DNA from 4 places in the Pseudarthrobacter linnaei genome. Region 1 is predicted to be linked to each of the others. Evidence: predicted binding sites of a transcription regulator. Region 1 holds the regulator's gene; each other region holds the start of a gene.
What was found. Region 1 encodes LexA, which represses DNA repair genes until DNA is damaged. Its sites were predicted from a motif close to TCGAACANNTGTTCGA; they were not measured.
Positions count from the first base shown of each region.

Region 2: a site for LexA is predicted at 5,178-5,193, ahead of ACZYZ3_RS01115 (LexA family protein). Genes of this name have one in related genera too.
Region 3: a site for LexA is predicted at 6,015-6,030, ahead of ruvA (Holliday junction branch migration protein RuvA). Genes of this name have one in related genera too.
Region 4: a site for LexA is predicted at 2,639-2,654, ahead of uvrA (excinuclease ABC subunit UvrA). Genes of this name have one in related genera too.

Region 1 is NZ_JBVAYX010000019.1:31,823-39,700, forward strand. Features, by position in the region: gene hflX (GTPase HflX) at 1-1,375, shown strand, start outside; gene ACZYZ3_RS14935 (ATP-dependent DNA helicase) at 1,368-3,461, shown strand; gene ACZYZ3_RS14940 (hypothetical protein) at 3,778-4,182, opposite strand; gene lexA (transcriptional repressor LexA) at 4,343-5,092, opposite strand; gene ACZYZ3_RS14950 (LysM peptidoglycan-binding domain-containing protein) at 5,451-5,903, shown strand; gene ACZYZ3_RS14955 (histidinol-phosphate transaminase) at 5,960-7,078, shown strand; gene hisB (imidazoleglycerol-phosphate dehydratase HisB) at 7,145-7,771, shown strand; gene hisH (imidazole glycerol phosphate synthase subunit HisH) at 7,768-7,878, shown strand, end outside.
Region 2 is NZ_JBVAYX010000001.1:243,865-251,742, reverse strand. Features, by position in the region: gene ACZYZ3_RS01155 (DUF4113 domain-containing protein) at 1-55, shown strand, start outside; gene ACZYZ3_RS01150 (hypothetical protein) at 117-926, shown strand; gene ACZYZ3_RS01145 (hypothetical protein) at 977-1,426, opposite strand; gene ACZYZ3_RS01140 (hypothetical protein) at 1,622-2,035, shown strand; gene ACZYZ3_RS01135 (glycoside hydrolase family 15 protein) at 2,046-2,306, opposite strand; partial or broken gene ACZYZ3_RS01130 (Mu transposase domain-containing protein) at 2,315-2,419, opposite strand; gene ACZYZ3_RS01125 (hypothetical protein) at 3,000-3,341, opposite strand; gene ACZYZ3_RS01120 (Y-family DNA polymerase) at 3,386-4,684, opposite strand; gene ACZYZ3_RS01115 (LexA family protein) at 4,732-5,163, opposite strand; gene ACZYZ3_RS01110 (helicase associated domain-containing protein) at 5,680-6,336, opposite strand; gene ACZYZ3_RS01105 (hypothetical protein) at 6,645-7,154, opposite strand; gene ACZYZ3_RS01100 (helix-turn-helix domain-containing protein) at 7,388-7,639, shown strand; gene ACZYZ3_RS01095 (hypothetical protein) at 7,653-7,878, opposite strand, start outside.
Region 3 is NZ_JBVAYX010000001.1:387,561-395,438, reverse strand. Features, by position in the region: gene ACZYZ3_RS01840 (class I SAM-dependent methyltransferase) at 1-332, opposite strand, end outside; gene ACZYZ3_RS01835 (glycosyltransferase family 4 protein) at 329-1,429, opposite strand; gene ACZYZ3_RS01830 (type 1 glutamine amidotransferase) at 1,693-2,544, opposite strand; gene ACZYZ3_RS01825 (Mur ligase family protein) at 2,541-3,860, opposite strand; gene pdxT (pyridoxal 5'-phosphate synthase glutaminase subunit PdxT) at 3,942-4,643, shown strand; gene ACZYZ3_RS01815 (YebC/PmpR family DNA-binding transcriptional regulator) at 4,647-5,402, shown strand; gene ruvC (crossover junction endodeoxyribonuclease RuvC) at 5,399-5,977, shown strand; gene ruvA (Holliday junction branch migration protein RuvA) at 6,084-6,731, shown strand; gene ruvB (Holliday junction branch migration DNA helicase RuvB) at 6,724-7,836, shown strand.
Region 4 is NZ_JBVAYX010000001.1:59,026-66,903, reverse strand. Features, by position in the region: gene uvrA (excinuclease ABC subunit UvrA) at 1-2,537, opposite strand, end outside; gene ACZYZ3_RS00265 (GntR family transcriptional regulator) at 2,714-3,085, opposite strand; gene ACZYZ3_RS00260 (ABC transporter ATP-binding protein) at 3,103-4,884, opposite strand; gene ACZYZ3_RS00255 (ABC transporter ATP-binding protein) at 5,097-6,824, opposite strand; gene ACZYZ3_RS00250 (trans-aconitate 2-methyltransferase) at 6,966-7,745, opposite strand.

The DNA.
Region 1 (7,878 bases):
CGACGGCGACCAGCAGGACCTCGAGGAGCGGCACGCCCTGCGCCGTACCGCCGGGCTGTCCACGGAACTCGAAGACGTCACCGAAGTCGAATACCGGCAGCTTCGCCTTGAGCGTGTCGTGCTGGCCGGCCTCTGGACCGAGGGCACGCTCGCCGACGCCGAAAACTCGCTCCGCGAACTCGCCGCTCTCGCCGAGACCGCCGGCTCGGAGGTCCTTGACGGGATCGTGCAGCGCCGCGCCAAGCCCGACCCCGGAACCTTCCTCGGCTCCGGCAAGGCCCAGGAGCTCAAGGACATCGTGATGTCCACCGGCGCCGACACCGTCGTCGTCGACGCCGAACTGGCACCGTCCCAGCGCCGCAGCCTGGAAGACATCGTCAAGGTCAAAGTCATCGACCGCACGGCCCTGATCCTTGACATCTTCGCCCAGCACGCCAAGAGCCGCGAGGGCAAGGCCCAGGTGGAACTGGCCCAGCTCGAATACCTGCTCCCGCGCCTGCGCGGCTGGGGTGACTCGATGTCCCGCCAGGCCGGTGGCCAGGTGGGCGGTGCCGGTGCCGGCATGGGCTCGCGCGGTCCCGGTGAAACCAAGATCGAACTGGACCGCCGCCGGATCCGCACCCGGATGGCCAAGCTTCGGCGTGAGATCGCCGCGATGAAGCCGGCCCGGGAGACCAAACGCGCCAACCGCCGTCGCAATTCGGTGCCGTCCGTTGCGATCGCCGGGTACACCAACGCCGGCAAGTCCTCGTTGCTGAACCGGCTGACCGACGCCGGCGTGCTGGTGGAGAACGCCCTGTTCGCCACGCTGGACCCGACAGTCCGCAAGGCCGAGACCTCGGACGGGCTGGGCTACACTTTGGCCGATACCGTGGGCTTTGTCCGGTCACTCCCCACCCAGCTCGTGGAGGCTTTCCGCTCCACCCTGGAGGAAGTCGCCGACGCGGATCTGATCCTGCACGTGGTGGACGTCTCCCACCCGGATCCGGAAGGCCAGATCGCCGCTGTCCGCAAGGTGTTCAGCGAGGTCGACGCCCGCAAGGTGCCGGAAATCATCGTCCTGAACAAGGCGGACGCCGCAGATCCCTTCGTGATCGAACGGCTCAAGCAGCGCGAACCGCGCCACGTGGTGGTCTCGGCACGCACCGGCGAGGGCATCCCGGAACTGCTCAAGGCCATCAGCGAAGGCATCCCGCGGCCCAGCGTCAAGCTCGAACTGATGATCCCGTACAACCGCGGGGACCTGCTCAGCAAGCTGCACGAGACCGACGCGGAGATCCTCAGCCTCGACCACGAGGAAGCGGGCACCCGCGCCGTTGTGATGGTGCGCGAGGGATTCGCCGCTGAACTGGATTCGTTCATCAGCAATGACTGAAGCCGCGGGGACCGAACCCGACGGAGAACGTTCGGCAGGAACACGCGGCCCGGCCGGCGGGGCGTTCGTTATCGAACTCCTCGACCGCGCCGTGTCCGGCATGGGCGGCCAGAGCCGCGACGGCCAGCACGAGATGGCCCGGCAGGTGGCGCACGCGATTGACAGCGGCGACCACCTGCTGGTCCAGGCCGGCACCGGAACCGGCAAATCACTCGCGTACCTGATCCCGCTGATCGCCCATTCGCTGGTCAGCGACAAGCCCACCCTGGTCTCCACCGCCACGCTGGCCCTGCAGACCCAGATCGTCGGCCGGGACCTGCCCAGGCTGCTGAAAACCATCACCCCGGCGCTGGAACGGCCCGTCAAGGTCGCCCTGGTCAAGGGCCGCTCCAACTATGTGTGCCGCCACAAGCTCGAAGGCGGCTTCCCCTCCGAGGAGCCCTCCGAAGGCCAGCTCTTCTCGCTTGGCGAGGACACCTCCGTCCCGCACTTCGCCGCGGCGATGGGCGGTCCGTCGTCCCAGCTCGGCAAGGAAGTCGTCCGGCTGCGTGAGTGGGCTGGGGGCACCGTGACGGGGGACCGGGACGAACTCCTGCCCGGGGTCACGGACCGTGCCTGGCGGCAGGTCTCCGTCACCTCAATGGAGTGTCTGGGCGCGCAGAAGTGCCCCCTCGCGGCCGAATGCTTCAGCGAACTGGCCCGGCAGAACGCCGCGGACGCCGACGTTGTCGTCACCAACCACGCCATGCTGGCCGTCAGCGCCTTCGAGGGCCTCGCGGTCCTGCCGGAGTACGACGTTGTGGTGGTCGATGAGGCCCACGAGCTGCAGGACCGGGTGACGGGCGCCGTGTCCGGCCAGCTCTCTGTCGCGATGGTGCACGTCGCCGCGTCCGGGGCCCGGAAAAACACGGGCATCACCGTGGACGCCCTGAACAACGCCGCGTCCAACCTCGAACTTGCCATCGACGGGGTCCCCAGCGGACTCATGCCCAACGGCCTGAACAGCGAACAGCTGGACTGCGTGGACCAGTTGCGGGACGCCTGCCGCGCGGCGCTCTCGGACTCCAAGGGGGACAGCGCCAACACGGCCGACGGCGGCCGCCAGCTGGCGCGCTCCCGCCTCATGGTGATCCTGGAGCTCTGCGAACGCCTGCTTGCCGCCCGCGAAAACCGCGAGGTGGTCTGGTTCTCCCGCAACAGCACCTTTGACCCGCAGCAGGGCTACTCCCAGCCCGACGAATCCGCGCCGGCCCTGATCAACATCGCCCCGCTCAGCGTCGCCGGACGGCTCCGCGAGGGTCTGTTCGCGGACCACACTGTCATCCTGACCTCGGCGACCCTGGCGATCGGGTCCGCGTTCGAACCGGCCGCTGCCGGCCTGGGCCTGGTCGGACCGGGTGCCCCAAGCTGGACCGGGGTCGACGTCGGCTCGCCCTTCGAGTACCCGAAACAGGGGATCCTCTATGTGGCCAAACACCTGCCCAAACCCGGCCGCGGCACGTCCCCGGAGGCCCTTGACGAGCTCGAAAAGCTGATCCGGGCCTCCGACGGCGGGGCACTGTGCCTGTTCTCATCCCGGCGCGCCGCCGAGGACGCCGCTGAGGCCCTGCGGCCGCGGCTGGACATGAGCATCCTCTGCCAGGGGGATTCGACCATGACCGCGCTCGTAAAACAGTTCGCGGACGAACCCGACACCTGCCTCTTCGGCACCATGTCGCTGTGGCAGGGTGTCGACGTGCCGGGGACGTCGTGCCGTCTCGTCGTGATCGACCGGATCCCGTTCCCGCGGCCCGACGATCCGCTGATGACGGCACGGTCCCGGGCGGTGGCCCAGGCCGGCGGCAACGGCTTCATGAGCGTGTCCGCGACCCACGCCGCCATCCGGTTGGCCCAGGGCGCCGGTCGCCTGATCCGCACGACGACGGACAGGGGAGTAGTGGCAGTGCTGGACTCACGGCTCTCCACCGAGCGGTACGGCGGATTCCTCCGCGCCGCCCTGCCGCCGTTCTGGCCCACCACGGACCCCGCGGTCGCCCTCGCGGCCCTGGCGCGGCTCGCGAAGGAATCCGGGCAGCCCGCCACGTAGTCCGGAGGGCACGCGAAGGACCCCGGTGGTTAGTCAGTGCCCCGCCAAACGACGCGGCTGTGTACGCGCGGAGCCTCAGCCGACGATTGTGACTGAGCGCTCCTCCTCGACGTTTCGCCGCGGGACGCCATCACAGTCACGGACCTACGACTGGCGCGGGAGCCGGGCCCGTGGACGACTGGCCCGAAGGCGCCCTCGATCTGCGTGGACTCCCGTGGTGGCTGCCCTTTCCGGCGAACCCTGAGCGGCCAGAGGGCTGTTTGCGGAAATGCCTGGCCGACTGGGCTGCTGACGCGTATGGACAAGCGACTGCCCATCAGGTGGCCTCATCAGGGGTGTGGAGGGTGACTCCCCACTCCTGGTTGTGCAGCACGATGCCACTTTCCCGCCGCGCGATCTGAAGTGGAGCCCGAAGGTACCGTTCCATCCGTGCCTGTTCATGGTCCCAGGGGAAGTTGCACGTGCCCAGAACGCTCTCCAGTGTCCCCGGATCCGGCGTGATCGTTTGACCGGCAATGCTGACCCGGACGGCGTAGGACGCACACGGGATCTGAACCGTCATCAACGGGCGGCCGCCGACGAGGCCGAACCCTATGGCATTGTCCGCGGCGCTCATTCCCGGACCACGGGGCACCGAAGCCTGCATCATGGAACCTGATGTGAAGTACGGGCACTCCAGCATCCCGTTGGCCACGGTTCCTTTGCCCGCTGCGCCAAGCACTCATCTGAACCTTGCCCGACAGGGGGCGGCAGAGGGCGGCAGGGGGCGGCGGAACCGGCGGAACCGGCGCGAGGGCCATGCCCGGCGACAGCCCGGCACCCGTCGATGGAGCGGCCTCCAAGAAAGCTACCGCAGCCAAGCCGGCGGGGCCCCGCCGGTCCTAGAGGGAGCGCAGCACCGAGACGACTTTGCCCATGATGACGGCGTGATCGCCGAGGATGGGCTCATACTGGGTGTTTTGCGGCAGCAGCCAGGTGTGGCCGTCGCGCTGACGGAACGTCTTGACCGTCGCCTCGTCGTCCAGCAGCGCGGCGACGATGTCACCGTTGACGGCGTCGCCCTGCTGGCGTACCACGACCCAGTCACCGTCGCAGATGGCGGCGTCGATCATCGAGTCCCCCGCGACCTTGAGCATAAAGAGCTCGCCGTGGCCCACGAGCTGGCGGGGCAGCGGCATCACGTCCTCGACGACCTGGTCGGCCAGGATCGGCCCGCCGGCGGCGATGCGGCCCACCAGCGGCACCATGGCGGTGTCGGTGGCGCTGGCCAGCTCGGACACGGACAAACCGCCGACCGTGCGCAGGCCGCCGGACTTCTCAGCCCCCGACATCTTCGTGGTTCCCTCGTCGAGGGTCAGCGGCATCAGCACCTCCATGGCGCGGGGACGCTTGGGGTCGCGCCGCAGATAGCCAAGTTTTTCCAGCTGCGAGAGCTGGTGGGTGACGCTGGAAAGGCTTGCCAGGCCGACGGTGTCGCCGATCTCGCGCATGGAGGGCGGATAGCCGTTGTCCGTGACGGAGCGCTGGATGGTTTCCAGGATCTTCCTTTGCCGGACGGTAAGGCTTTTGGGCGGCCGAGCCGCCTGCGGGCCCCGCTGGGTGGCCCTGCCGCCAGTGGCTTGTGCTGCCATGTTCGCCAACGCCTTTCCGTTCCGCCCGGCCGCCGTGGCTGCGGCTGCCGGGAACCTCCGGCCTGAAATGTCAGACCCTGCTGATCAACTGCAGAAGTGGTTGTTCTTTGACTCAAACGTAGGCCAGCCACAGGGCTTTATCAAACATTTGTTCTAGCGAGTCTCGACATTGTTCGTTAATAAGTGCTAAAACAGAACAGGCAAGGTTCGAATATGTGTTCTAGTCATTCGCAGTTTCCGGGTAGAGCACGGTTGGGGCACAGCATGACGTTCGGTTCTTTGTTCGAAGGTTAGGCCGGTTGGCGGCAAGTACGAGGAACACGCCGGCGGCACAGTATGGTCCAGGAGGGCTCAGTTCATGTCAGCATCAAGCGCATTTCACGACACTTTCGGCCGCGACACATTCGGCGACTACGGCCGGGCCGACGGCGGTACGTCCGCCGGACAGCAGGGCGCCGTGGGCAGGGAGGGCGCTGCCGGCAAGCAGCGGGTCAAGCAGGCGCCGTTGCGGCTCACCCGGCGGGGGCGCTTTGTCTTCATCGGGGTGCCGCTGATCCTGTTGGCCGCGCTCATCCTCACCCTCAGCGGCTTCCTCAACGCCCCGGCCAAGGCGGCGGAGTCTGCAGCCGGGCTGTCGCTGACCCCCACTGTGACCGTTACGGTGCAGCCCGGTGAGTCGCTTTGGGCCATCGCCGAATCCATGGCACCGGAGCGGGACCCCCGCGACGTCGTCACCGATATCATCCAGCTGAACAACCTCGAAGCCGCCCGCGTCGTTCCCGGCCAGGCGCTCTTTATCCCGTCCAAGTAGCCCGCTCGACCCGTCACGGTTTCAGTGCCTGCCGCAATCTCACTTAAACTGGTGAAGTGACTGACCAGCTAGAGCGCCTGAACCGACTTCCCCTCCGGACTAACCTGCGAGGCCTGACGCCGTACGGCGCGCCGCAGCTGGACGTCCCCATCCTGCTGAACGTCAATGAGAACACCCATGGTGTCCCGGCTGACGTGCGCGCCGCCATCTCCGAGGCCGTCACGATTGCCGCGGCTGGCCTGAACCGCTATCCGGACCGCGAATTCACCGAACTGCGCGAAGCACTCGCGGAATACCTGGGGCACGGACTGGGTGCGGACAACATCTGGGCCGCAAACGGCTCCAACGAGGTCCTCCAGCAGATCCTTCAGGCCTTTGGCGGCCCGGGGCGAGCGGCCCTCGGCTTCCCTCCCACCTACTCCATGTACCCGCTGCTGGCCTCCGGCACGGACACCGGGTACATCGTCGGGGTCCGCGCCGACGACTATGGACTCAGTGCCGAATCGGCCGCCCGCCAGGTCCGCGAACTTGCGCCGAACATCGTCTTCCTGTGCTCCCCGAACAACCCCACCGGCACCGGGCTGGGCCTGGACGTCGTGGAGGCCGTCTACGAGGCCGGGGAAGCCAGCCAGACCATCGTGATCGTCGACGAGGCGTACCACGAGTTCGCCCACGACGGCACGCCCAGCGCCCTCGCGCTGCTGCCCGGCCGCGAACGGCTGATCGTCTCGCGCACCATGAGCAAGGCCTTCGCCCTCGCCGGCGCCCGGATTGGCTACATGGCCGCAGCACCCGAGGTGACGGACGCCCTGCGCCTGGTCCGGCTCCCGTACCACCTCTCGGCCATCACCCAGGCGACAGCCCTGGCCGCCCTGCAGCACCGGGTCGCGCTAATGGCCGACGTTGAGGACATTATGCGCCAGCGGGACAGGATCGTGTCCGAGCTGCAGCGCATGGGCCTCAAGCCGGCGCCCTCCGACTCGAACTACGTCTTCTTCGGCGGCCTGGACAATTCCCACGAGGTTTGGCAGGGCCTGCTCGATGCCGGTGTGCTGATCCGCGACGTTGGCATTCCCGGGCACCTGCGCGTTACCGCCGGAACTGAGACGGAAACCACAGCGTTCCTCGAAGCCCTCGAACGGATCCTGGCAGGCCGCGCCGTGCAGCCCGCCTAGACTTAACACAGGACATCCACCCTGCCTAGTTCGCCGGGCACCGTCGTCATCCAAAGGACACCCACCATGAGCAACACCGGATCAACAGCTGCCGAGGGCCGGACCGCACGCATGGAACGGACCACCAGCGAGTCATCCGTGCTGGTCGAGATCAACCTGGACGGCACCGGCGTCTCGGACATCAGCACCTCGGTTCCGTTCTACGACCACATGCTGACGGCGCTAAGCAAGCACTCCCTGATCGACATGACGATCAAGGCCACCGGAGATACGCACATTGATGTCCACCACACGGTCGAGGATGTGGCCATTACCTTCGGCGAGGTCCTGCGCACTGCGCTCGGTAACAAAGCCGGGATCCGCCGCTTCGGGGAAGCCACGGTTCCCCTCGACGAGGCCCTCGCACAGGCCGTCGTCGACGTCTCCGGCCGCCCGTACCTCGTGCACGGCGGCGAGCCAGCCGGCCAGGAGTACCACCTGATCGGCGGACACTTCACCGGCTCCCTGACCCGCCACGTCTTCGAGGCGATCACCCTGCACGCCGGAATCTGCCTGCACATGAACGTCACCGCAGGCCGGGACCCGCACCACATTGTCGAGGCCCAGTTCAAGGCCTTCGCCCGCGCCCTGCGCGCCGCCGTCGAACCGGACCCCCGCGTCGAAGGCATCCCGTCGACCAAGGGTGCGCTGTGACCGGGAAGGTCCTGAAGGACGGCGCCATCATCGACCCCGGCGCCGGCCGGAAGCCGGCCTCACCCGAGGGCAAGCCCACCGTAACGGTCCTGGACTACGGCTCCGGC
Region 2 (7,878 bases), on a different contig from region 1:
GTCTCCGCGCTACACCACGGAATGGGACGAGCTGCTGGTCGTCAAGGCGGCCTGAGAGCAGCGGCCCACGGCCATGTTGCCCACAGGCCACCATTCTGAGTTGTAGCGTTCTAGCCATGGTCTATTCGCTGGATACAACCGAATCCGAAGAGGAAGTACAAGCTGGATTATGGCTGATCCGGAATGCTGGTCAACGCGTCGAAGTGCTGTTGGGCGAACCGGGCCTGCGCAATCCTGAAAAAGGCAGCCGGCTTGCTGCTGTGGATGCGCTCACGCCATATCAGCCCATGTCCAACCAGCTGTCCATCTTCGACATGGTTGCCGTCGACAACCTACGCGCAGCGGTGAAGTACATCGAGAAGGCAAACGATGTGCCCATGATCGCCTTATATTCGATGATTCGGTCGGCAGTGGAAGCAACGTCTTATGGCCTCTGGCTGTTGCACGCAGGGAAGGTCAGTAAACAAGCCTTCCTGTCCCTGCGGATCTCCTATGAGAACAATGAAGATCTCGCCAACCTGGGCAAGGTGTTTGCACCTGAACAGGGATCTGGAGACAACGTCCGGAAACGACTCCGCGAGCTTCAACAAGCCATTCCCGCCTACAGGAACCACGATCTTTCAGCGCGCCCAACTACAACCGACGTGATTTCGAATGCTGACAAGGCAGTACCCAAGAGGGATGGCTTCTCAGGGCTCCAGGTGTGGAAATCTTGCAGCGGCCTCGCCCACGCCAACAGCGCGGTAATACCTCACATCCTGGAACGAAAGTTTGCCGGCGACGTGGAAAACGGCAAGATGTTCCGTCTCACCTCTCGGATGACTATGCTGGGCGCCTTCCTGATCGCGGGCGTCGAGAACGTCGAGACGTTGAGGACCTTGCACCAGGACGCGACGGCGGCACCTTCCTGGTTCAATAAAGCCTAAGACGCCCGGCGGGTGCAAGGCGTCGCAAGTCGAAAAGTCCGAGGGGGGTCTCATCTCCACCGGCTCTCCACCTTTTTGGTGATCTCTGGCAGCGGGTAGTCATCCACCTTGCTGCTGCCGTATTTCAGCGGAACCTCGGCCGGACAGTCAGCCGGCACCAGGGACACAGATTGGGAGGCCACGGTGAAATCAGCGCACGAGCGGGCTGAGTATCTGCCGCCGCCCTCCGCTTCTGTCTTCTGGATGTTGCTGCTGAAGGACACAGGAACATGGAGGGCTCCGGCTTCCCAGCGGAATGCTCCGAATCCGCGGCGCGTCATTTCGGGCAGGGTTTGCAGCGAAATCTCGAAGGCTTTGTGGTCGCTTAGTCCTCCACGATGGGCGAGGTCCGCGGCGGCCACTGCCAGTTCGTCGGCGTCGTGCCTGATCTGGCTGTGAACCCGTGACTCCGGGTTGCGGCAGCCGGTGAGCAGCACAACACAGCACAGAAGTATGGCCACGGGCCAGCTTGCACGTCTCATTCATCCCCCAATAGACGGTTCCAGCCTCTCACGCCCTCGGGCGTCCAAAGCTGCTACGTTCACGGCCAAGCACAAGGGGTGTCAATCACGGCTGCCGTATAGCCTATTTGTGAATTTTCGGTGTGTCTCGCGCGACGGACCATCTTTCCCGTGTGGCGCCGTTAGTCTCCTGCCATGGATGAATACTCGGAGGAACTCGTCAACCTCGCCTTCATGGCACTGGACCACGCCATCGGTTCGGTGGTCTCATCGGGTACTGACCTGGTGCCGTTTGTGATCAGGGAGCACGGTGCCCGGCGGAACCTGCAACGGTACCTTGTGGGCGATCAGCTTGAGGCGGGTGTTGCTGCGGCGCGGCAGTCCATCACGGAAGGGCCGCTACCTGACCGCGTGGCGGTCGCCTGGGATGGTTTTATGACCACGCCGGAAGGGCGGCAGGAAGCTGTTTTCGTTGAGTCTTATGAGCAGGGCACGCCTGCCGGATTCATCATGGCCCAGCGCTACCAGCGGGCCGGGTTCCTCAAGAAGAAACGCGAAGCAGTGGGCAATCCCGCCCTCGTGGAGAAGAACACCGCACCCCTCTTCTAGCCGCCGTTCACTACTGGCCGCCCAGCTGCTCGGTAAAGGTACGCCGTTCAGCGTCCCAGGACATGCTGAGGGCCGCCCTATGGATTTGCCGCGCGGCTGCCTCCCATCGCCGCTTCGGGTACGGCAGCCTGTGCCGGCGGGCGATCTGGATGGCCTGGTCCAGGGCAACGTGGCACATGGCTGCCGAGTAGGTGAAGGGGCGGCCATCGCTTCGGACCTCCCAGGGGCCGTTGTCGGGTGTCTTCCAACTGGCGATCGCTGAGAATGTCAATCTGACCTGAGCTGCACGCATTGCCCGCCCCGGGCCACGGTCCGCGGGTGGGTGGCGATCAGGGTCCGGCCGTCGAAGATCCGCACCTGCGTGGCTTGCAGGGAGACTCGGACTTTGCACTGTTGGGAAAAACCTCTGATGGAATCAACGGTGGGGTGGGCTCAACTGAAACTGCGATTCATCAACCGGCTAGCCGCGAAGTGGGCCCAACTCAGACTGCAGAACCGGTCCCCATTCAAACTGCCATAATCACAGCAGGGGCGGGCTGGCCATCTTGGCCGGTGTTGCAGTGGGCGCCGGCGTTTGGTTCCTATTAAGAAACTACTTCCCAGACATTTCTCCCCTCTGGGCTGTTGTGACAGTTTTCAATAGCTCCCCTGCCACTATCTCGGCGTGTGGCGAGGAGGTCCAGTCGGTCGGATGAAGACCAAGATCGCCCGACTGCCTAACGACAGCTACGGCCACCAGCCAAGAACGCCAGCGTTGTCGAATGATGCCCGCCGACGGCACATGCTCGGGGCTGGCGGAAATGTCCTCTCAGTAGTCCGGATAAGAAGACGCGGACGAGCTGCCGCATGACCGGTTCGGGGTCTTCCATGAGCTCAGAGAGCCGCCGGCGGACCAGCTCCAGGGAGGGCAGTGTGAATTCTCTGCTGATTCCTTCCCACGTCTGATCGCTGATGGATTGGCCGTTCACTCTTCTTCGGTTGTTTCGTCGGCGTCGCTGATGCTGTCCAACAGCCAATGCGTGGACAGCGGTTCCCGGCGGAGAGTCGCGGTTCGGAGGGCCGACTGAGCGTCGGGGCGGACCTGTACCCGCCAGTATTCGATGCTGACCAGGTCGCCGCTTCCGACAGCGGCTGTGCGCCGGGTGTCCCACCAGGCGTCGCGTCCGAACCAGTGCTGGGAGTCCGTGGCGGGATCGACAAGCCAGGTTGTCCCGTCGTGCCGGATGGCGAGGGGTTTGCCTGCCGGATCGAGACGGACCTGGAGTTCGCGGGTCGGTAGGGCAGGGGCGTCGGTGATGGTGGTCATGGGGGTGTGTTCTTTCGTGGTGCGGTCGTGCGGGCGAAGTTGGGTTAGGCGGCTTTGACGAGGGGGAGTTCGTCCCAGTGGGTGGTGTAGCGGGGGGAGACCATGTCCCGTTTCATGGTCCAGTCCGGGCCGCCTCGGATCCCGCCATGGCCCAGGCCGATGGAGCCCCGCCCGTACCGGCGGGTGATGTCTTCCAGGAGTGTTCCGACGTGGCGTTCCTCGTGCGGGTTCTCGAACAGGGCCAGGGGTGCCTGGTTGCCGGAGGGCCGCAGGTCGGTGACCATGATCCCGGCCCTGGCATACCGGATTCCCTCGCAGATGCGGGGCAACAGGGCGTGGGCGGCCTTGGTGAGCAGCACCGGATCGGCGGTGGGCATTGGCAGCGGCACGCAGACCGAGGGGTAGGAGGTGTCTTTCGGGTTGAAGTGTGAGGTGCCGGCGAACGCGGTGAGGACTTTGGCTTGGAGTCCGTGTTTGGCCAGCCGTGCCGAGGCCTGCTGGCCGTAGACGCTCATTACCTGCCGGATCCCGGCCGCGGTGGTGATGGGGGTCGCGAAGGAGCGGGAGAAGATGAGCTGGTCCCGGCCGATCCGTTCTTCCTCCATCGGGATGCAGGGGGTGCCCTGCAGTTCCAGGACAGTGCGCATCATGACCACGGAGAAGCGGTCCCGGATCATGACCGGATCGGCCCGGGACAGGTCAAGGATGGAATGGATTCCCAGGGCGTTGAGGCGTTTGGTCAGCCGGGTGGCGACACCCCAGATCTCAATCACGGACAGGCGGCGCATCAGTCCTTCCCTGTCCGCGGCCGGCACGGAATCCCAGTGGCAGACCCCGTCGAAGGCATGATTGTTCTTGGCCCATTTGTTGGCCAGTTTCGCCAACGTCTTCGTGGCAGCGATCCCGACACAGACCGGCACACCGACGTTCCGCCGCACGGCGGTCTTCATGTCCCGGCCCAGGGCCAAGAGCTCCTCCGGGGTGCCTTTGACGCCGAGGAACGCCTCGTCGATGCTGTAGACCTCCAGCCATGCCGAGTACCGGCCCAGCAGCTCCATGACCCGGGCGCTGATGTCCCCGTAGAGCTCGTAGTTACTGGAGAGGGCAACGAGTCCCCATTGTTTGGCGCGCGGGGCGAGTTTGAACCACGGCTCACCCATGGCGATGCCGAGCGCCTTGGCCTCGGGGGAGCGGGTGACGGCGCAGCCGTCGTTGTTCGAGAGGACGATGACAGGCCGGCCCTCCAAGGATGGATCAAACGCCCGCTCGGCCGAGGCATAGAAACAGTTCACATCCACATGCGCGATCTGCGGCATCTGCCGCATGACAGCCGGCTTAGACATGGCGTGCCCCATGCCGGCACAGCCCCCGTTTAACGCAAGAGCGCGCCTTAAACATGGTGCAGGCACCGGGTGGCGACGCCCCAGATGACTAGGTCCGACAACGAGAGCACGCGGATGTCCGGGTAGGCCGGGTTCTCCGCCTGCAGCACCACCCCGGCACCCGTGATCCGCAGCCGTTTGATGGTCAATTCCCCGTCCAGGACCGCGACGACGACGGATCCGTCCACCGGTTCCAGGGCCCGATTGACGATCAGTTCATCGCCGTCGCTGATTCCGGCGCCTTCCATCGATTCCCCGGACACCCGCACGACGTAGGTGCTGGTGATGTCCTTGATCAGGTGCTCGTTCAGGTCGATCCGGCCGTCAAAGTAGTCCTGCGCGGGCGAGGGATAACCGGCCGCGACGGGGACCGGAGAGATCAGAACCGACAACAAGGATGCTCCCGCATTTATCACACGGGGACCTACTATAACGCCCACAACACACCCTTTATTCGAATATATGTTCGATTCATTAACTCTACATCGTGCCCACGACAAAGGAACTATCGAAGGTTTCGACGATCAAAGAGGGGGCTGGTTGTATGCAGATGGGGACCGTTTGAGCTGTGCGGAGAGCTCCACCTGACTCCAGTGGGGCACAGCGCGGCGGGCGTGCTTGCCCCTGCGATGACGCCATCGACTGATGACACCGCCGGTCCCGGAACGCGCCTTTCTCTGGCCGATCAGGTGGGGGAGTCCGCAGCTCCGCGCCGGCCACCTGGCGTGTCCCGGCTTGGTAAGTCACGGTGGCTCCCGGGGGTACGCATCCGGCTTTGCTCACCTTCGTGCAGCCGTGCGCTGTTTCATCGACCTATGAGGAAGCCTCCGCGCGAGTCTAGGACTCAAGCGCGGAGGCTCCCGGTTCTCCAAGCTGGGGGGACTGGAGAACCAATCTCAGGGTACTCGACGGATTGACGTCCCGGCCGCGGGGCCGGTGGGGGGCACGACCTTCGGTCACCGCCGGGGCGGGCGGCCCCGGGTTCTCCCGGCATGCCAACCGGGAACGGCCTCATCCAGAAGTTTGACCCTGGTCGAGGCGAGTTCGCCGCGGCGGCGTTTGTATCTCTGCTGGTGGATCCACACCCCGAGGGTGTGTTCGCGCTCTGTGTCATAGTCGTGGTGGCGTGGCCAGTCGTTGCCTTCCCGGCGGAAATCCACGAGCTCGGCGAGCCGGTGATGCCACCTCGCTTCGTCCGCGGCTGCCTTGTGGTTCCCGGCCCATCCCGGAACCCGCGCGAGTCCGTCACGGTAGGCCGGGTCGAGGGTGCCTTCGGCTGCTTCGCGCCGGCGCTCCGAGAGCCACCGTGCCATCGACCGTTCAGCCCTGTTCTCCGAGTGGCCTCGGGGGAGCCTGCCCTCGGCCGAGATCCAGGCGACGATTTCTTCCATGCGGGCGAGGCTTCTGGGTGAGGGGTAAGGAACAGGTGCAGCGCCGGCGGCGGCCTGGTGTTCGGCCTCAAGTTCAGGATCCCGGCGGCGGGCGATGACTAGGTGGTAGCCGACGACGGCGGGGTGCACGCGCACGAGGTCAGCGATGCGTTTCCGGCTCAGTCCGAGCCGGTACATCAACACCCATTCCGCGTCAGGAGCGCGCCGCAACCGCCTGTCCATAATGGACCCATCCTGCCACGGCAGCCGAAAAAATAACCTTCCTCCGTGGGTCCCGTCTGGATTTAGTGCAGAGACCAACTCCGGACGCGTGGGAAGCGTTTGGTCGAGAGGATGCCCGATGGTTCGCCACTGCCACTGCCACTGCCGCAGCCGAACCGGGGTAGGAGGGCCCATGCCACTTGCATTCGTCTTGACAGACGTTGGCATGATGCCTCACATGGGCTCGCAATCGAGGTTCGCGCAGCAGGGTAAAGACCATTATTCAAGAACCAACGTTTAGGAAGCAGTGCTGACGGGCGCGCCACCATCTACGCGCTGTTGTCGCCGCTACCGAATCCGACCTTGCCGCCAAGTGCGGCAACACCTGCTCCAATCGCTGCAATGCCGAACGTCGCGGCGATTGTGAGCAACTTGATGGTGAAGGCCTTGTGCTCGCTGTCCTTTTCGGACTCCATGTTCACGGCTTCGCGAAGCAAATTTAGAATCGAGAATCTATCTTCTCTGCTCAGATTCTCGCGTTCCAGTTCGCGATTGAGAGTCTCTCGATAGGACTGAAAGGCCTCGTGAACCTTCTTCTGACTCTTCCAGCTGTATTTCTGCGCACTCTCGTAGCGCTGCTCGAAGGAGTTCATTGTCTCGTGTACCAGCGATTTGAAGTTAGGGAACTGTTCAATCGCCCTGAGTGCGACTTCTTTGTCCATCTGCGGCATTTCTGCCACGAAATTGAGTAGCTTATCCTTCGAAAGATTGCGCCAGGAGTCAATGTCCAGTGCCTTCTTGACATCATCTTCACTTCTTAAGGTCATGCCTGCCCCCATCTCTATTTCTCAAGTTTCATGCCTTCCCCACGTAGTCAGCGACACCAGGCACCACCGCATTCGCTTGTGCGAATAATCTAATGGCACAACGTCAGTATGCAGTAGCAACCGGGGGATTTTCCGGCCGCTCAATCGACGGTACATGCTTGCTTCCGAACTTCTATACTGCCTGGAGTTGCGCGATGTGAATCTCAGCGTCCGCCAGTCAGCAGGCCCTCATTTAGGATAAACCGGTGACCGATAAACCTAAGACGCACCGCTTCTTGACTACCGACCAGGCGGCCGAAGAGCTGAACGTGAGCCCCAACCAGATCCGCGCCCTGCTGAAGACAGGGGAGTTGCGTGCCATCCAGGTCGGCGGACGCGGCATGTGGCGCATCGGCGTCAACGACCTGGAGGACTATGTTGCAGAGGCGTACCGGCGCACCGCGGAGCGCATCGCCGCTGGCGAGATCGTGGAGGACGGGGAGCTCGACGCCGCGTAGGCCCGAAGTCAGATCACTTGCCCTCTCGGCCAAGGCCAGCGGAATGGCGTTGCCGGTGCCAAGCATAGTAGCGGCGCGATTCGATGCTGTGGGCCGGGCACCGTCGGCCGACGATGCCCGCTATTCGGTCCTCAACCTGGCCGTGATCGCGGCAGCCTCGCTCGATGACGCCCTGCTCATCGATGACGACGTATCCGAGCTCGAAGAGAGCATCGCATCCGAAGAGGCAGGCGAGCATC
Region 3 (7,878 bases), on a different contig from region 1:
GCCTCGGCGAAGCTGACGTCGATGCGCTTGTGGTCTTTGCGCAGCCGAAGGAGGGCGCCCTCGGACCGGCTGTCGTCAGCCCAATCGACCAGGCGTTCCCGGGCCCATGTCAACAGCTGAGGGTCGTAGTCCACCAGCCGCCAGGACTGGTGGTCCGGCAGGAACTGCGCGGTGCCCCGCAGGTTGGACCCGGAACCGCAGCCCAGATCCACCACGCTGACGTGCGCGCGCGCCGCGAAGTGGGTAGCGAGCTGCTGTTCCAGAGCCGAATCCCGTGCCCGGTGGTCGGCCGTTTCGCGCAGGTCCAGCCACTCCGGGCTGAAGCCGCTCATGCCGCGGGCTCCGGGAGTGACCGGGCCATGGCCCGCACGACGTCAGCGACCCGACCGGCAGTATCAGACCAGGGCGGCAGAGTCCGTCCGGCGGCCCAGGAGCGCTCCCCGAGGGCGGCGAGGCGCTGCGGAGAGGTCAAGAGTAAACGGACAGCGCTGCCGAGGGAAAGCGCGTCGCCGGGCGGCACCTTGATAGCCGCGCCGTCCGGCACCGTCTCGGCAGCGGCCCCGCCGGTGGTGCAGATGATCGGCAGACCGTGGGACATGGCCTCCGCCAATGCCATGCCGTAGCCCTCATAGAGGGAGGGCATGACGAAGAGGTCGCTGGAGTGGAAGGCGGCTTCAAGCTCATCTGCCGTCAGGACACCGGCAAAAGTGACCCTGCCGGCAAGGCCGTGGGCCTGGACGGCGGTGGCCACACGGGCGTGCTCGCCCGGCACCCGGTCAGTCTCACCTGCGATAGTAAGGTGCCAGTCCAGATCAGTCAGATGCGAAAGTGCCAAGGCAAGGACGCCATAGGCTTTGCGCGGCGAGACCGACCCCACGCAGAGCAGTTCCGCCCCGCGCGTGCGGTCGGAGCCTCCTGCGCGGCAGGCTGGCGGTGTCCCTGGACAGGCAATCGTGATCTTCCCGGCCGGGACGCCGTAGTCGCGAGTCAGAGTCCGGGCCGTCAGTGCGCTGGTCGCAATCACATGGACAGCGCGGGCCAAGGCTTGGCGCTCGGTTCTCGCGAGCATTAGGCGTTCGTCCTCCGCGAGCCCGGCTTCGAGTGCCAGTGGATGGTGAACGAGGGCCACGAGCGGATGGCCGGTCCCATGGTCCAACGTCTCGAGCAGCGAGTCCGGGAACGCCCCGAACGCGAGTCCGTCCACCATGACCGTGATCCGGTCCCGAAGCGATGCGAGCCGTCGCCTGGTTTGTTCGACGTCTCTTGCCGTGGGAGTGGGCCACGAGCCTGGGAGCTGAAGGTGCTGTACGCGGATGCCGGAGCCCGGCAGGTTGGCCAGGAGGCTGCGGTCGTAGGCGTAGCCGCCGGTGGGCGCTGAAAGGTCGCCCGGGATGGCGAAAACCAGTTCGGGATCTGGATCGGTAACCATGGCTTACTCCATTCGGGCAACGGATGAGCGACAGATCTCAGGGCGCGGCCAGCGAGACCCATGCTACCCGGATACCTCGCACAGCGTCTTGGCCGTCGCGTTCAGCCCTTCGCTGTGACGGGTCAGACTTCTGAAGACGCTGATGTGCGTAAGCAGCAGGGTGCCAACGCCGCGGTGGCGCCCGAGGGGCCGTTGTCCGCTTTGACTTTCCACGACATCCTTGAGGGAGGAAGGGTCATTGCGATCAATACCAATTCGGGGCTTCAGCGCGGGCGGCGGGCGGCGTGCTCGCGGGCGAGGACGGCGTAGGTGTCGTCCGGGGTGCCGGGGGAGAAGCTGCCGTATTTGCGTTCGACGGCGGTCCGGATGAGGAAGTCCGCCAGCGCCGGGTTCTTGGGCAGCAGCGAGCCGTGCAGGTAGCTCGCCACGATGTTCCGGTAGCGGGCACCTTCCTGGCAGTCGCTGCTGTTGTTGCCGGTGCCTTTGGCCGTGGTGCCCAGCGGTGACACGCCCGGACCAAGCGTGGTCTGGCCGCTGTGGTTCTCGTACCCCAAAACGGTGCCGAACTCGGGGGAAGACACTGACACGTTGCCGATCAGGCGCTGGTCGGTACCCTGGGTCTCCACATCCAGGACGCCGATGCCCGGGATCACGGACCCCGTCCGGGTCTTGAAGAACCTTCCGAACAGCTGGTAGAGCCCGCAGATCACCAGCATCGGAGTGCCGTCCTCGGCCAGCTCCTTCAGGACGGTTTCCCGTGAGAGCAGGTCATCCTGGATGACGAGCTGGCCGCTGTCCTGCCCGCCGCCGCCGACGACCAGGTCGATGTCTAACGGGAATTCGTCGCCGACGTTGTACTCGAGCAGCACAGGGGTGTATCCGTGCCAGCGCAGCCGCTGGGCCAGCACCAGGGCGTTGCCCCAGTCGCCGTAGATGTTCATGTCCCGCGGGTACAGCTGGAGGACCCGGATGGTGCCCTTGCTGGGGGCCGGGGATTCCTCGGGCGGAAGCTCGTGCCCGAAGGAAAACCTGGACTCGCTGGCCGGGCCGGATGCGCTGGGCGGGCCGGACTCGTTGGGCGGGCTGGATTCGCTGGCGGGGGGCTGGGGGGTCATGAGACCACCTCCACTGTGGTGATTTTGGACAGCTCGCGGCGGATCGCCAGCATCGCTGTGTAGGTGCAAAAGACCCGCTTCGGTTTGTCCTTGGCGCCACTGATGAAGGCCGCCAGGGCGGGGGCAATCTCGGTATCCACTGCCCCGACCGCGACGTCGTCGTACTGCAGGCGAAGCGCCATGTCGTAAGCGCGGGAGCCGCTCAACTGGTCCACACCGCCCTCACGGAGGGTGTCAAATTCGACGTCCCAGAGCCAGGACATGTCCCGGCCGTCAGCATAGTTGTCGTTGATCGCGATCATCGTGGCGTACCCCGCGGCCGGGAAGGACTTCAGTCCGAGCCGGAAGCCGCTGGGGTTCTTCACCAGGACCAGGTCCAGCGGAAGGCCGTCGACGACGAGGCTCTCACCGCGCCCGAACGCCGGCGCCACCTGGGACAGCGCCTTGAGCAGTGCCTCGTTGTCCGCGACGGCTGATTCTCCCTGGACTGGGTCCCGCACCGCAATGGCCCTGGCCAGGGTCAGCGCGGCCGCGGCGTTGAAGATGTTGTAGACGCCGCGGAGCTTCATCGCGGTGGTGGCCGTGACGCCGTCGTACTCAAAATCCGCATCGGCCGCACCCACCCGGCGCAGCACGACGTCGGCGTGCGGCTTCGCGGGAGCCGGCGGAACCGGGCTGCCGGGGGCAGCCCGCATCTCGTCGTCGTTCGGGAAGGTGCTCAGGAGGGAATCGTCGAGGCCGAAGTAAAGGACATCGGGACCGCTGGCCGTGGCTGTTTTGAGCGTGTCCGCGATCCGCGCGACACGCGGGTCCTCCCGGTTCAGCACCACCGTACCGGTGGTCTTGGAGGCGATGTGCTGCAGCAGCTGCGCCGTCTTGTCGATCTCGCCGAAGCGGTCCAGCTGGTCCCGCAGGACGTTCAGCAGCAGGCAGTAACGCGGCGGCACCTGGTTCACGAAGTGCACCGCGTGGGCCTCGTCCAGTTCCAGCACGGCCACGTCCGCCTTCAGCCGGCCCCGCCAGTCCACCTCGCCCAGCAGCGCAGCGGCCACCCCGCGGGTGAAGTTGCTGCCGGTACGGTTCGTGAAAACCTTCAGGCCCTGGCTCTCCAGCAGTTCCACCACCATCTTGGTGGTGGTCGTCTTGCCGTTCGTGCCGCTGACGACGGCGACGCCGTGCGGCAACGTGGACAGTGTCCTGCGCATGAAGCCGGGGTCGATTTTTTCGACCACGAGCCCGGGAAGGGCAGAGCCTCCGCCCCTAAGCCGGGAGACCCGGCGGACGAGCTTGCCGAGCGGAACGCTGAAGTAAAACATGCTTTGTAATATATCCCAGCGGCAGCATGGAAGCCCGCCGGGAGGCCGCCGGCGACGTGCCCGGACGACTATGCTGGTCCGATGACCAACCCCACTTCTGCGCCCTCCTCCCATGTGGGAACAGGGCTGCGGATCGGCGTCCTTGCACTTCAGGGCGACTTCCGCGAACACCTGCACGCGGTGGAAGCGGCCAGCGCCACGGGCGTCGGCGTGCGCCGGCCGTCCGAACTGGACGGCCTCGACGGCCTCATCATTCCCGGCGGCGAATCGACCACCATCGACAAACTGTCCCGCGCCTTCGGGCTCCGCGACCCGCTGCGCCAGCGCATCCGGGACGGGCTGCCGGTCTACGGCTCCTGCGCCGGGATGATCCTCCTCGCGGAGGAGATCACCGACCCCGCCAAGGACCTGGCTGGCAACCCCCAGCAGACCTTCGGCGGCCTGGATATCACGGTGCGCCGGAACGCCTTCGGCCGGCAGCGCGAGTCCTTCGAGACGGATCTCGATTTCAGGGGCCTCGATTTCAGCGCCACCGGGAATGGCGTGGCCCCGGTCCACGCGGTCTTCATCCGCGGGCCCTGGGTGGAGCGCGTCGGCGCCGGTGTGGAGGTCCTCGCCTCCGTGGAACCTTCCAAGGCCTCCCACCCCGAGGCGCTGGCCGGGACGGCTAGAATTGTTGCTGTGCGTTCCGGCAAGCTGCTGGCCACCTCCTTCCACCCGGAAGTGACGGGGGAGAAGCGCGTGCACGAATTGTTTATTCGAATGATCAGAGGAGAAGCGTAAAGCATGTCAGGCCACTCCAAATGGGCGACGACCAAGCACAAGAAGGCCATCCTCGACAGCCGCCGGGCCAAGTCGTTCGCCAAGCTGATCAAGAACATCGAAGTTGCCGCACGCATGGGCGGCCCGGACCTCGCCGGCAACCCTGGCCTGGAACTCGCCGTCACCAAGGCCAAGAAAACCTCGGTCCCCGCTGACAACATCGACCGCGCCATCAAGCGCGGCGCCGGCCTCACCGGCGAGGTCGTGGACTACACCGAGATCATGTACGAATGCCGCGGGCCGCAGGGCTCCGCGCTGCTGATCGAATGCCTCACGGACAACAAGAACCGTGCTGCCTCCGAGGTCCGGCTCGCCATCTCCCGCAACGGCGGCACCATCGCCGACCCGGGTTCGGTCAGCTACCTCTTCTCCCGCAAGGGCGTGGTCTCGCTGCCGAAGAACGGGCTGACCGAGGACGACGTCCTCATGGCTGTCCTCGACGCCGGCGCCGAGGAAGTCAAGGACAACGGCGACAGCTTCGAGATCCACTCCGAGCCGACCGACCTCCAGGGGATCCGCGATGCGCTCAAGGAAGCCGGGATGGAGTACGACACCGACGAGGCAGAGTTTGTCCCCTCCATGCAGGTCCCGCTGGACCTCGACGCCGCCAAGAAGTTCCTGAAACTCGTCGATGCCCTCGAGGAACTCGACGACGTCCAGAACGTCTACAGCAACGCCGACCTCAGCGACGAAGTGCAGGCCGCACTGGAATCCGAGTGACCCTCCGCGTCCTCGGCGTCGACCCGGGCCTCACCCGCTGCGGGATCGGCGTCGTCGACGTCGAAAAGAACCGCCGCGCCACAATGGTGGCGTTCGGCGTTGTCGGAACCTCCCCGGAGGAGAGCCTCGACCAGCGCCTGCTGGTCATCGCCACCTCCATCGACGAGTGGCTCGACCAGTACGAACCGCACGTCCTCGCCGTCGAACGCGTCTTCTCGCAGCTCAACGTCAGCACCGTGATGGGCGTGGCCCAGGCCTCGGGCGTGGTGATTGCCGCCGCCGCACGCCGCGGCATTCCAGTGGCCCTGCACACCCCGTCCGAGGTCAAGGCCGCCGTCACCGGAAGCGGCACCTCCAACAAGGATGCGGTCACCAAACTGGTCACCAAGATTCTCCGGCTCGACGCCCCACCCCGCCCGGCCGACGCCGCCGACGCCCTCGCGCTGGCCATTACCCACGCCTGGCGGGCCGGGAGCGGCGCCGCGGTCGCCACGACAGGACCGGGCAGCCTGTCCCTGACCCCGGCCCAGCGGGCCTGGGCGGACGCGGAGGCGAAAGCGCGCCGTACACGCTGAATGTCCGCCGGTGCCGCCCCATGGCTTGGTAGGGTATTCGTAGATATGTTCGGATAGCCGGTTCTTCCCGGTTCTCTATTTCAGCTGAATTTTCAGGAGCCCGGCTTTGATCAGTTTTCTCCGCGGAACCGTAGCGCACGTCGGCCTGTCGTCCGCCGTGATCGACCTCAACGGCGCCGGCATGAGCGTCAACGCCACCCCGCAGACCCTCAGCAGGCTCCGCACCGGCGAGGAGGGGAAGCTCTTCACCTCCCTGATCGTCCGCGAGGATTCCCTCACCCTGTTCGGCTTCGGCAGCGACGACGAACGCGAAGTCTTCGATATCCTGCTCAGCGTCAGCGGCGTCGGACCCCGGCTGGCGCTGGCCGTGCTGGCCGTGCACGAGCCCGAGGCGATCCGCGTCGCCGCGCACTCCGGCGACGGCAAGGCATTCACCAAGGTGCCCGGCATAGGCCCCAAGGTCGCCGGCAGGATCGTGCTGGAGCTCGCCGGAAAGCTCGTGCCGCTCGGAACCGCTGCCGGTGCCCCGGCCCCGGCAGCTTCCTCCGAAGCGGTCTGGAAGCCGCAGGTCGTCGCCGCCATGACGAGCCTGGGCTGGTCCGAGAAGGACGCCACGTCCAGCATTGACACGTCCCTGGCTGATTCCCCCGAACTGGCAGAGAAGGGCAACGTGGCCGAGATCCTGCGCGCCACCCTCCGCTGGCTGGGCCAGGACGGCGCCCGCGCCGGTAACAGGGTAGGCGCCCGTGGCTGAGCCGTCGATCGTCGCCGGGGGAGAGGAACCGGAGGAGCGTGTCATCGAAGCCGCCCTCAGGCCCAAAAACCTGCACGACTTCGTTGGCCAGCACCGGGTCCGCCGGCAGCTCTCCCTTGTCCTGGAGGCCTCGCGCTTGCGCGGCCGCAGCGCCGACCACGTCCTGCTCTCCGGACCTCCCGGGCTGGGCAAAACCACGCTGTCCATGATCATCGCGGCTGAGATGAACGCCCCGCTGCGGATCAGCAGCGGCCCCGCCATTCAGCACGCCGGCGATCTGGCAGCCATCCTGTCCTCGCTCTCCGAAGGTGAAGTGCTTTTCCTCGACGAGATCCACCGGATGTCCCGGCCGGCTGAGGAAATGCTCTACATGGCGATGGAGGACTTCCGGGTCGACATCATCGTCGGCAAGGGTGCCGGCGCCACCGCCATCCCCCTCGAACTCCCGCCCTTTACCCTCGTGGGCGCCACCACCCGCGCCGGCCTGCTGCCCGGACCACTCCGGGACCGCTTCGGCTTCACAGGCCACCTCGAGTTTTACTCCGTGGCCGAACTGGAGCTCGTCCTTCGGCGCTCCGCCGGACTCCTGGACCTCAAGGTCAACTCCGCCGGCTTCAGCGAAATCGCCGGGCGCTCCCGCGGCACGCCCCGCATCGCCAACCGGCTCCTGCGCCGGGTCCGTGACTGGGCGCTGGTGCACGGCATCGAGCAGATCGACGCCCGCGCCGCCTCCGCGGCTCTGGACATGTATGAGGTCGACAAACGCGGACTGGACCGGCTCGACCGTGCCGTTCTGGAGGCCCTCATTACCAAATTCGGCGGAGGGCCCGTGGGCCTGTCCACCCTGGCCATAGCCGTCGGCGAAGAGACCGAGACGGTGGAAACCGTCGCCGAGCCCTACCTCGTCCGCGAGGGACTGCTGGGACGCACCCCGCGGGGCCGCATCGCGCTCGCCCCGGCCTGGACACACCTCGGCTTCGCGGTGCCGCCCGGAATTTTCGCCCAGGACCCGCTCGAGCTCTTCCCGGCCGAGGACGACGGCTCTGGCCTGCCGGACGCGCAGGGCCAGGACTCCGCTCCGGAATGGATCCGTAATAGTCAATAGCACCGCTCCGTAACCTTTTCCCTTTAGACTGGAATGACGCTC
Region 4 (7,878 bases), on a different contig from region 1:
ACGTAGCCGAGGCCGACGTCGACGAGGGTCCTGAGGTGCCGGGCGATCGGCGAGAAGGCAGCGAAGAACTCCGCGCCTTCCTCGATCGGCATGTTCAGGACATCGGCGATCGTTTTGCCCTTGTAGTGGACTTCCAGGGTTTCGCGGTTGTACCGGGCGCCGTGGCATACCTCGCAGGGCACGTACACGTCCGGCAAAAAGTTCATTTCGATCTTCAGCGTTCCGTCGCCGGAGCAGGCCTCGCAGCGGCCGCCCTTGACGTTGAAGGAAAACCGGCCAGGCAGGTAGCCGCGGACCTTGGCCTCGGTGGTTTCGGCGAAGAGCTTCCGGATGTTGTCAAAGACGCCCGTGTAGGTCGCCGGGTTGGACCGCGGGGTCCGGCCGATCGGGCTCTGGTCGACGTGGACCACCTTGTCGAGGTGCTCGAGGCCCTGGATTGACTTGTGCCGCCCGGCCACCTGCTTGGCGCCGTTGAGCTTGTTGGCGAGGACCTTGTAGAGGATCTCGTTGACCAGGGTGGACTTGCCGGAGCCGCTGACGCCGGTCACCGCGGTGAACAGGCCCAGCGGGAAGGCGGCATCCACGTTCAGGAGGTTGTTCTCCTTGGCGCCGACGACCTTGAGTTCGCGCTTCTTGTCGTACTTGCGGCGTTTCTTGGGGATTTCAATCCGTTTACGGCCGGAGAGGTAGTCGCCGGTGAGCGATCCGGTGTTCTCAAGCAGCTCCTTGTAGGAACCCGAGTGCACCACCATGCCGCCGTGTTCACCGGCCCCCGGTCCGATGTCCACCACCCAGTCGGCTTCCTGGATGGTGTCCTCGTCGTGCTCCACCACGATGAGGGTGTTCCCGAGGTCCCGCAGCCGGGTGAGAGTCTCGATCAGGCGGCGGTTGTCCCGCTGGTGCAGGCCGATGGACGGCTCGTCCAGGACGTAAAGCACGCCCACGAGGCCGGAGCCGATCTGGGTGGCCAGCCGGATGCGCTGGGCTTCGCCGCCGGACAAGGTGCCGGACGGGCGCTCCAGGTTCAGGTACTCCAGTCCGACGTCGAGCAGGAACGTCAGGCGGGCCTGGATCTCCTTGAGGACTTGGTTCGCGATCTGGGCTTCGCGGCCGGTGAGGACGAGATTGTCCAGGAAGTGGGCGCATTCGCGCATCGGCAGGGCGGCGACCTCGGCAATGGACTTGCCGTTGATCAGCACCGAGAGCGACGCCGGGTTCAGGCGCGCGCCGTTGCACGCCGGGCAAGGGATCTGCCGCATGTATTCCTCGTAGCGGTCGCGGGCCGAGTCCGAGTCCGTTTCGAGGTGTTTGCGGTGGACGTACTGGATGACGCCCTCGAAGCCGGTGCTGTATTTGCGTTCCCGGCCGAAGCGGTTGCGGTACTGCACCACGACTTTGTGGTCCTTGCCGTGCAGCACGGTCTGGCGGGTGTCCTCGGAGAGCTTGTCCCACGGGGTCGTCATCGAGAAACCGAGTTCCTTGGCGAGACCGCCGAGCAGGCGGTTCCAGTACTCGGTCGTGGCGGTGCCCAGGGACCACGGTGCGATGGCCCCTTCCGCGAGGGACAGTTCCCCGTTCGGGATGATGAGTTCCTCATCGACTTCCAGCTTCGTGCCGATGCCGCTGCAGGCCGAGCAGGCGCCGAAGGGGTTGTTGAAGGAGAAGGAGCGGGGCTCGATCTCGTCGATGGCGAGGGGGTGCTCGTTGGGGCAGGCGAGGTGCTCGGAGAACGCCCGGATCCGCTCCGGGTCATCAGCTTCAAGGTCGACGAATTCGGCGAGGATGCGCCCCTCGGCCAGACCCAGAGCGGTTTCCACCGAGTCGGTGAGCCGCTGGCTGATGCCTTCCTTGACCACGAGGCGGTCCACGACCACTTCAATGGTGTGCTTGAACTGCTTTCCCAGCTTGGGGGGATCGCTCAGCTGGATCAGCTTGTCATCGACCCGCGCCCGCGAGTAGCCCTTCGCGGTGAGTTCCTTGAACAGTTCGACAAACTCGCCCTTGCGGCCGCGGACCACCGGGGCCAGGACCTGGAAGCGGGTGCCCTCCGGCAGTTCCAGCAGCTGGTCGACGATCTGCTGCGGGGTCTGCTTCGCGACGAGCTCCCCGCAGACGGGGCAGAACGGGCGGCCGACGCGGGCCCACAGCAGGCGCATGTAGTCGTAGATCTCGGTGATGGTGCCCACGGTGGAGCGGGGGTTCTTGCTGGTGGACTTCTGGTCGATGGACACCGCGGGCGAGAGGCCCTCAATGAAGTCGACGTCGGGCTTGTCCACCTGGCCCAGGAACTGCCGGGCGTAGGCGGACAGGGATTCGACATACCGGCGCTGGCCCTCGGCGAAGATCGTGTCGAAGGCCAGGGACGACTTGCCCGACCCGGAGAGCCCGGTGAAGACAATCATGGAGTCGCGGGGCAGGTCCAGGTCAACGTTGCGCAGGTTGTGCTCGCGCGCCCCCTTGACAATGAGCCGGGACATGTCCGGGCGTTTCACCGCGGGGCGGGGATCCGCCGCGCGGCCCGGTTTGACCGGACTCATCGGATCGGAGTCCATCGGAACTGGGCTCTCCTGGACTGCGGAGGGCGGGGAATCAACGGCTGGATCTTCAGCTACGGCTTTAGGCACGCTACCAATGCTAATCGAAAACTTCTTCGAATTTCCATTTCCGGCCGTGCCGCCGGGCGGGCCAGGCCACCCGATGTGTTAATGGTGCGCTAGTCGCGGTCGTAGGCGGCGGCGAGGAGTTGGACGGCCTCGGCGAAGCTGGCGCCCTGGGCCTTTGCTGCGGCAGCGAACTCGGCGGCGGCAGCGGAGAGGGAACTCCAGGCCTCGTCCCGGGCGCACACCACCGTCCCGTTCCGGCCCCTGGTCACCACAACGCCGGCGCCCTCGAGTTCCTTGTAGGCGCGGGCCACGGTATGCGGCGCGACGCCCAGTTCGCCGGCCAGGCTCCGGACGGCAGGAAGCTTGGTCCCGGGCGCCAGGGTGCCGTTGTCCGCCCGTTCAATGACGTTGAGCCGGAGCTGTTCGAACAGCGGGACGGAGCTGCCCGGATTGGGCCGCCAGGCACCCGGGAACGGTGTGATGGACGTCTCGGTGGGGGTCACTGTCCGGGCTCCTTGGGGTGCTTGCCGTGTTCGCGGCGGGCGAACTGCGCCTCGTGCAGATTCGGGTACAGCCCGCCCCTGGCCATGAGTTGCCGGTGGGTGCCCTGTTCAACAATCCGTCCTTGGTCCATGACGAGAATTAGATCAGCGTCCCGGACGGTGGACAAGCGGTGGGCAATCACGAAGCTGGTCCGCCCCTGCCGGAGCCGCCGCATGGCCTGCCGGATCTGCGCCCCCGTGCGGCTGTCCACGGAGCTGGTCGCCTCGTCGAGGACCAGGATGCCGCGCCCGGCCAGCTGTGCCCTGGCGATCGCGATCAGCTGGCGCTGGCCGCGGCTCAGCGAGTCACCGTCGTTCCCGAGCATCGTGGCGTAGCCGCCGGGCAGGGCACGGACGAACTGGTCCACGTGGCTGGCCTGCGCCGCGGCCACAATGTCGGCGTCGCCCGCGCCGGGGCGGCCGTACTCGATGTTGTCCCGGATGGTTCCGGTGAACAGCCACGTGTCCTGCAGCACTGTGCCGAAATTGGCCCGCAGTTCATCCCGAGGGAGCGCCGCGATGTCCGCCCCGTCGACCGTGATCCTGCCCGAATCCAGTTCGTAGAACCGCATCAGGAGGTTCACCACAGTGCTCTTGCCGGCGCCGGTGTGCCCCACGATCGCTACGGTCTGGCCCGGCTCCACGGCAAAGGACAGGTCCCGGACCACGGGCGAGCCGGGCCGGTAGCCGAAGGTGACACGCTCGAACGTGACCCGGCCGGCGGGCCCGGTCGCCGGCACCCCGGCGGCGGACGCCACAGCGGAGGCCCCAGCGGAGCCCCCCGGCGCACCTGCCGGTGGAGCCGGGGCAGGTTCCGGCGGGATCTCCGGAGCGTCGAGGAGTTCAAAGACCCGCCCCGCCGACACGAGGCAAGACTGCATGAGGGTCAGCATGCCGCCGATCTGCCCCATCGGCACGCTGAAGAGCCTGCTGAACTGGAAGAACGCCTGGAGGCCGCCGATGGTCAGGGCGCCGGAGAGGACCTGAAGGGCCCCGACGACGGCGACCGCGACGTAGTTGAGGTTGGACACCAGGACCATGAGGGGCTGTACGACGCCGGACACGTACTGGGCGCGGGCGCTGGCACGGCACAGCTTGTCGTTGCCGTCCTTGAAACTGGCCGCGGCGGCCTCCTGCCGCCCGAAGGCCTTGATGACCTCGTGGCCGGTGCAGAACTCCTCGAGCTGTGCGTGCAGCTCGCCCGTGCTCCCCCACTGCTCGGTGAAATGGGCCTGGGACTTCCGGGCCAGCAGGAAGGTGATGAGGGTGGACACCGGAACGGAGACCAGCGCGATCACGGCCAGGACCGGGGAGAGCCACAGCATCATGGCCAGGGCCCCGGAGAGCATCAGCAGCGACAGGATCAGCTGGTTGAGGAGCTGGTTGAGGGCCTGGGCGATGTTGTCGACGTCGTTCGTGGCGCGGCTCAGCACGTCCCCGCGGTGTTGGACGTCAAAATGGCTGGACGGCAGGACGTGCAGCTTCTCCTCCACCGAGGCCCTGAGCCCGTAGCCCAGGCGCTGCACCGCTACGGCCGTCAGGGTTCCCTGGAGCCAGCTGAAGACAGCGGCCCCCAGATACATGACGGACACCGCCGCCAGCAGGGTTACCAGTTTTTCCTGGTCGAAGGATCCGGTGGCCACGCCCTCGACGACGACGTCGGTGGCGTCCCCCAGGATTTTGGGCGCCGCCACATTGAGCGCCACAAAGGCGCAGGTGGCGGCGATGACGCCGGCCATCCGCCACTTTGATGGCCGCAGCAGCCCGAGCAGCCGTCCGGCCGTGCGCCAGCGGAACCGGCTGCCACTTCCCGCGTCCTCAGAGGACACCGGATGGGATTCATTGCGGCCGCCGGAGGTCAGGTCCGCCCGGATCAGGTCCGCCCGGGTCGGGTCCGGGGCGTCCCGGGCGGTGGGTGCGTCGGTCCCTGCGTCGAGCGCCGGTTCACGGGTCACAGGGTTTCCTCCAGCACCAGCTGCGACGCTGCGATCTCCTGGTAGCTCGGCGACGACTCCATCAGCTCGTGATGTGTTCCCCGCGCCACGACCCGGCCGTCTTCGATGACCAGTATCAGTCCGGCGTCCACGATCGTGGCGACCCGTTCGGCGACCATCAGGACGGTGGCCGTGTGCAGCAGCGGCGCCATCGCCTCACGGAGCCGGTAGTCGGTGCCGTAGTCCAGGGCCGAAAAGCTGTCGTCAAACAGGTACACGGGAGCCTTCCGGAGCAGCGCGCGCGCGATGCACAGCCGCTGCCGCTGGCCGCCGGAAAAATTCGTGCCGCCCTGGCTCACCGGTGACTCCAGGCCCTGCGGCAGCTCCCGGACAAACTCCGCGGCCTGCGCGGCGTCCAGCACCTGCCAGAGATCCTGGTCCGTCGCCGCGGGCGCCGCCATCCTCAGGTTCCCGGCGAGCGTTCCGGAGAACAAGTACGAATGCTGGGGAACGACGGCGACCAGGTTCCGCAGCGCCGCCAGGGGCAGGCCGCGCACATCGCATCCGCCGATGCTGATCTGCCCGCCGGTGGCTTCCAGGAACCTGGGCAGCAGGTTCAGCAGGGTGGTTTTGCCGGTGCCGGTGGCGCCGATGACCGCCGTCACGGCCCCGGGAGCGGCCGTGAAGCTGACGCCGTCGAGGACCGGCGCCTCGGCGCCCGGGTACGCGAAGGACACGTCGCGGAACTCCACGGCGTTGCCCTCGGGTGCGGCTGCGCCCGGACCGTCCGTGATCGCCGGCGCCGTGTCCAGGACCGCCTGGATCCGTTCGGCGCAGGCTGCCGCGCGGGGTGCCGTCATAAAGACGTACATCGCCATCATGATGGCGATCAGGATCTGCAGGATGTAGGCGATGAACGCCGTCAGCGCGCCCAGCCGCATGTCGCCGGACTGGATCCGGTGACCGCCAAACCAGACCACACCGACCGAGGACAGATTAACCACGAGCATGATCAGCGGCATCATTCCCGCGACCAGCAGCGCGGAACGCAGGTTGTTCCGGGTCAGGTCCCTGTTGGCCCCGTCGAAGCGCCGCATCTCGTGGCCTTGGCGGACAAAGCCCCGGATGACGTTGGCGCCGATGATCTGCTCGCGCAGCACCCGGCTGATCCGATCGATGAGTTCCTGGCCCTGGCGGTAGAGCGGGACCAGGCGGCGCACGATCAGGACCATGATGACCGCGAGCACCGGAATGACCGCGACGACGATGCCGGACAAGGCGATGTCCTGGTGCACGGCCAGCACGATGCCGCCGATGAAGATGGCGGGCGCCGCGACCAGCATCGTGAATACGAGGACCATAAGGGTCTGGATCTGCGCGACGTCGTTCGTGGCCCGGGTGACCAGACTGGCGGCGCCGAACGCGGCGACTTCCTGGGAGGACATGGACTGCACCTTGGCAAACAGTTCTTCGCGCAGTTTCCGGCCGACCTCCATTGCCACGACGGCGCCGAGATACCCGGCGGCGACCGCCGCCGCCACCTGGACGCAGGCGATCGCGGCCATCCACGAACCCAGGTGCAGGATCTCCGGGATGTGGCCGCCGACGATCCCGTTGTCAATGATGGCCGCGTTGAGGGTGGGGAGGAGGAGGTTCGCGGTCGTCTGCACGAGCTGCAGGACCACGATGGCCAGCATGGTCCCTTTGTGGGCGGTCAACAGCCGGCCCGTCAGGCCAATAAGCACCGAACCTCCTTCGCTACGTCAGGGCACGGATCGGGATGGGTCGAGGCAGCCGCCCCCACGCTGCCTCGACATTGTAAGCAGTCTCACACCGTGCTCCCTTGTCATATGTTGTCCGGCCGGTCTGCCGGTCCCGGCTGCGGATCAGGCCCGCTTCCGGGCCACGGCGAAGATCCGACGGAAGGGGAACACGGTGCCATGCGGCCCGGCCGGGTAGGCCTCCGCGAGCAACGTCGAGTATTCGGCTTCAAACACACGGGCGTCCGCGCCGGACAGTGCCGCGAGCACGGGCCGGAGTCCGGTGCCGCGGACCCACTCCAGGACGGGGTCCGGGCCGGGGACGAGCTGGAAGTACGTGGTCTCCCATGCGTCGGCGTCGCAATCGGCGTCGAGCATGATGGCCAGGTAATCGTCCGGCTCGCCCACCACGTCATCGTGGCGCAGCACTCCGGCGAGCCGCCCCGCCCACGCCGGGGACTCAGCCAGCCCGCGCATCAGCGTGTGCGAGGGGGAATTGAAGTTCCCGGGGACCTGCAGCGCGAACCAGGCGCCGGGCCGGAGCGCCGCGAGCCAGCGGGCCAGCATGTCCCGGTGGCCCGGAACCCACTGCAGCGCAGCGTTGGTGACGACGACGTCCGTGTCCGCGGCGGGCATCCAGCCGGCGATGTCTGCCCCGCCGAAGGACAGATTGGGCAGCCGCTCCGCATAGCCGGCGGCCTGGGCCAGCATTTCCGCGGAGGAGTCCAGTCCGGTGACCCGGGCCAGGGGCCAGCGCTCGGCGAGGGTGGCCGTCAGGTTGCCGGGACCGCAGCCGAGATCGACGACCTGACGGGGCGCGTCCGCAAGGACCCGGGCAGTCAGGTCAGAGTACGGCCTGCCCCGGTAGTCCCCGAACTGCACGTATTTGGCGGGATCCCATTTCACTGCTTCCTCCAGTCACCGGCGAACGACGCGACGTCCGAAGCCTAACCCCGGCCGGAATGGCAGCCCAGGAGGCGCGCGACCCTGCCGCGCCGGCCCTGCCGCGCCGGCCCTGGCGCGCCGGCGGGCACGGCGT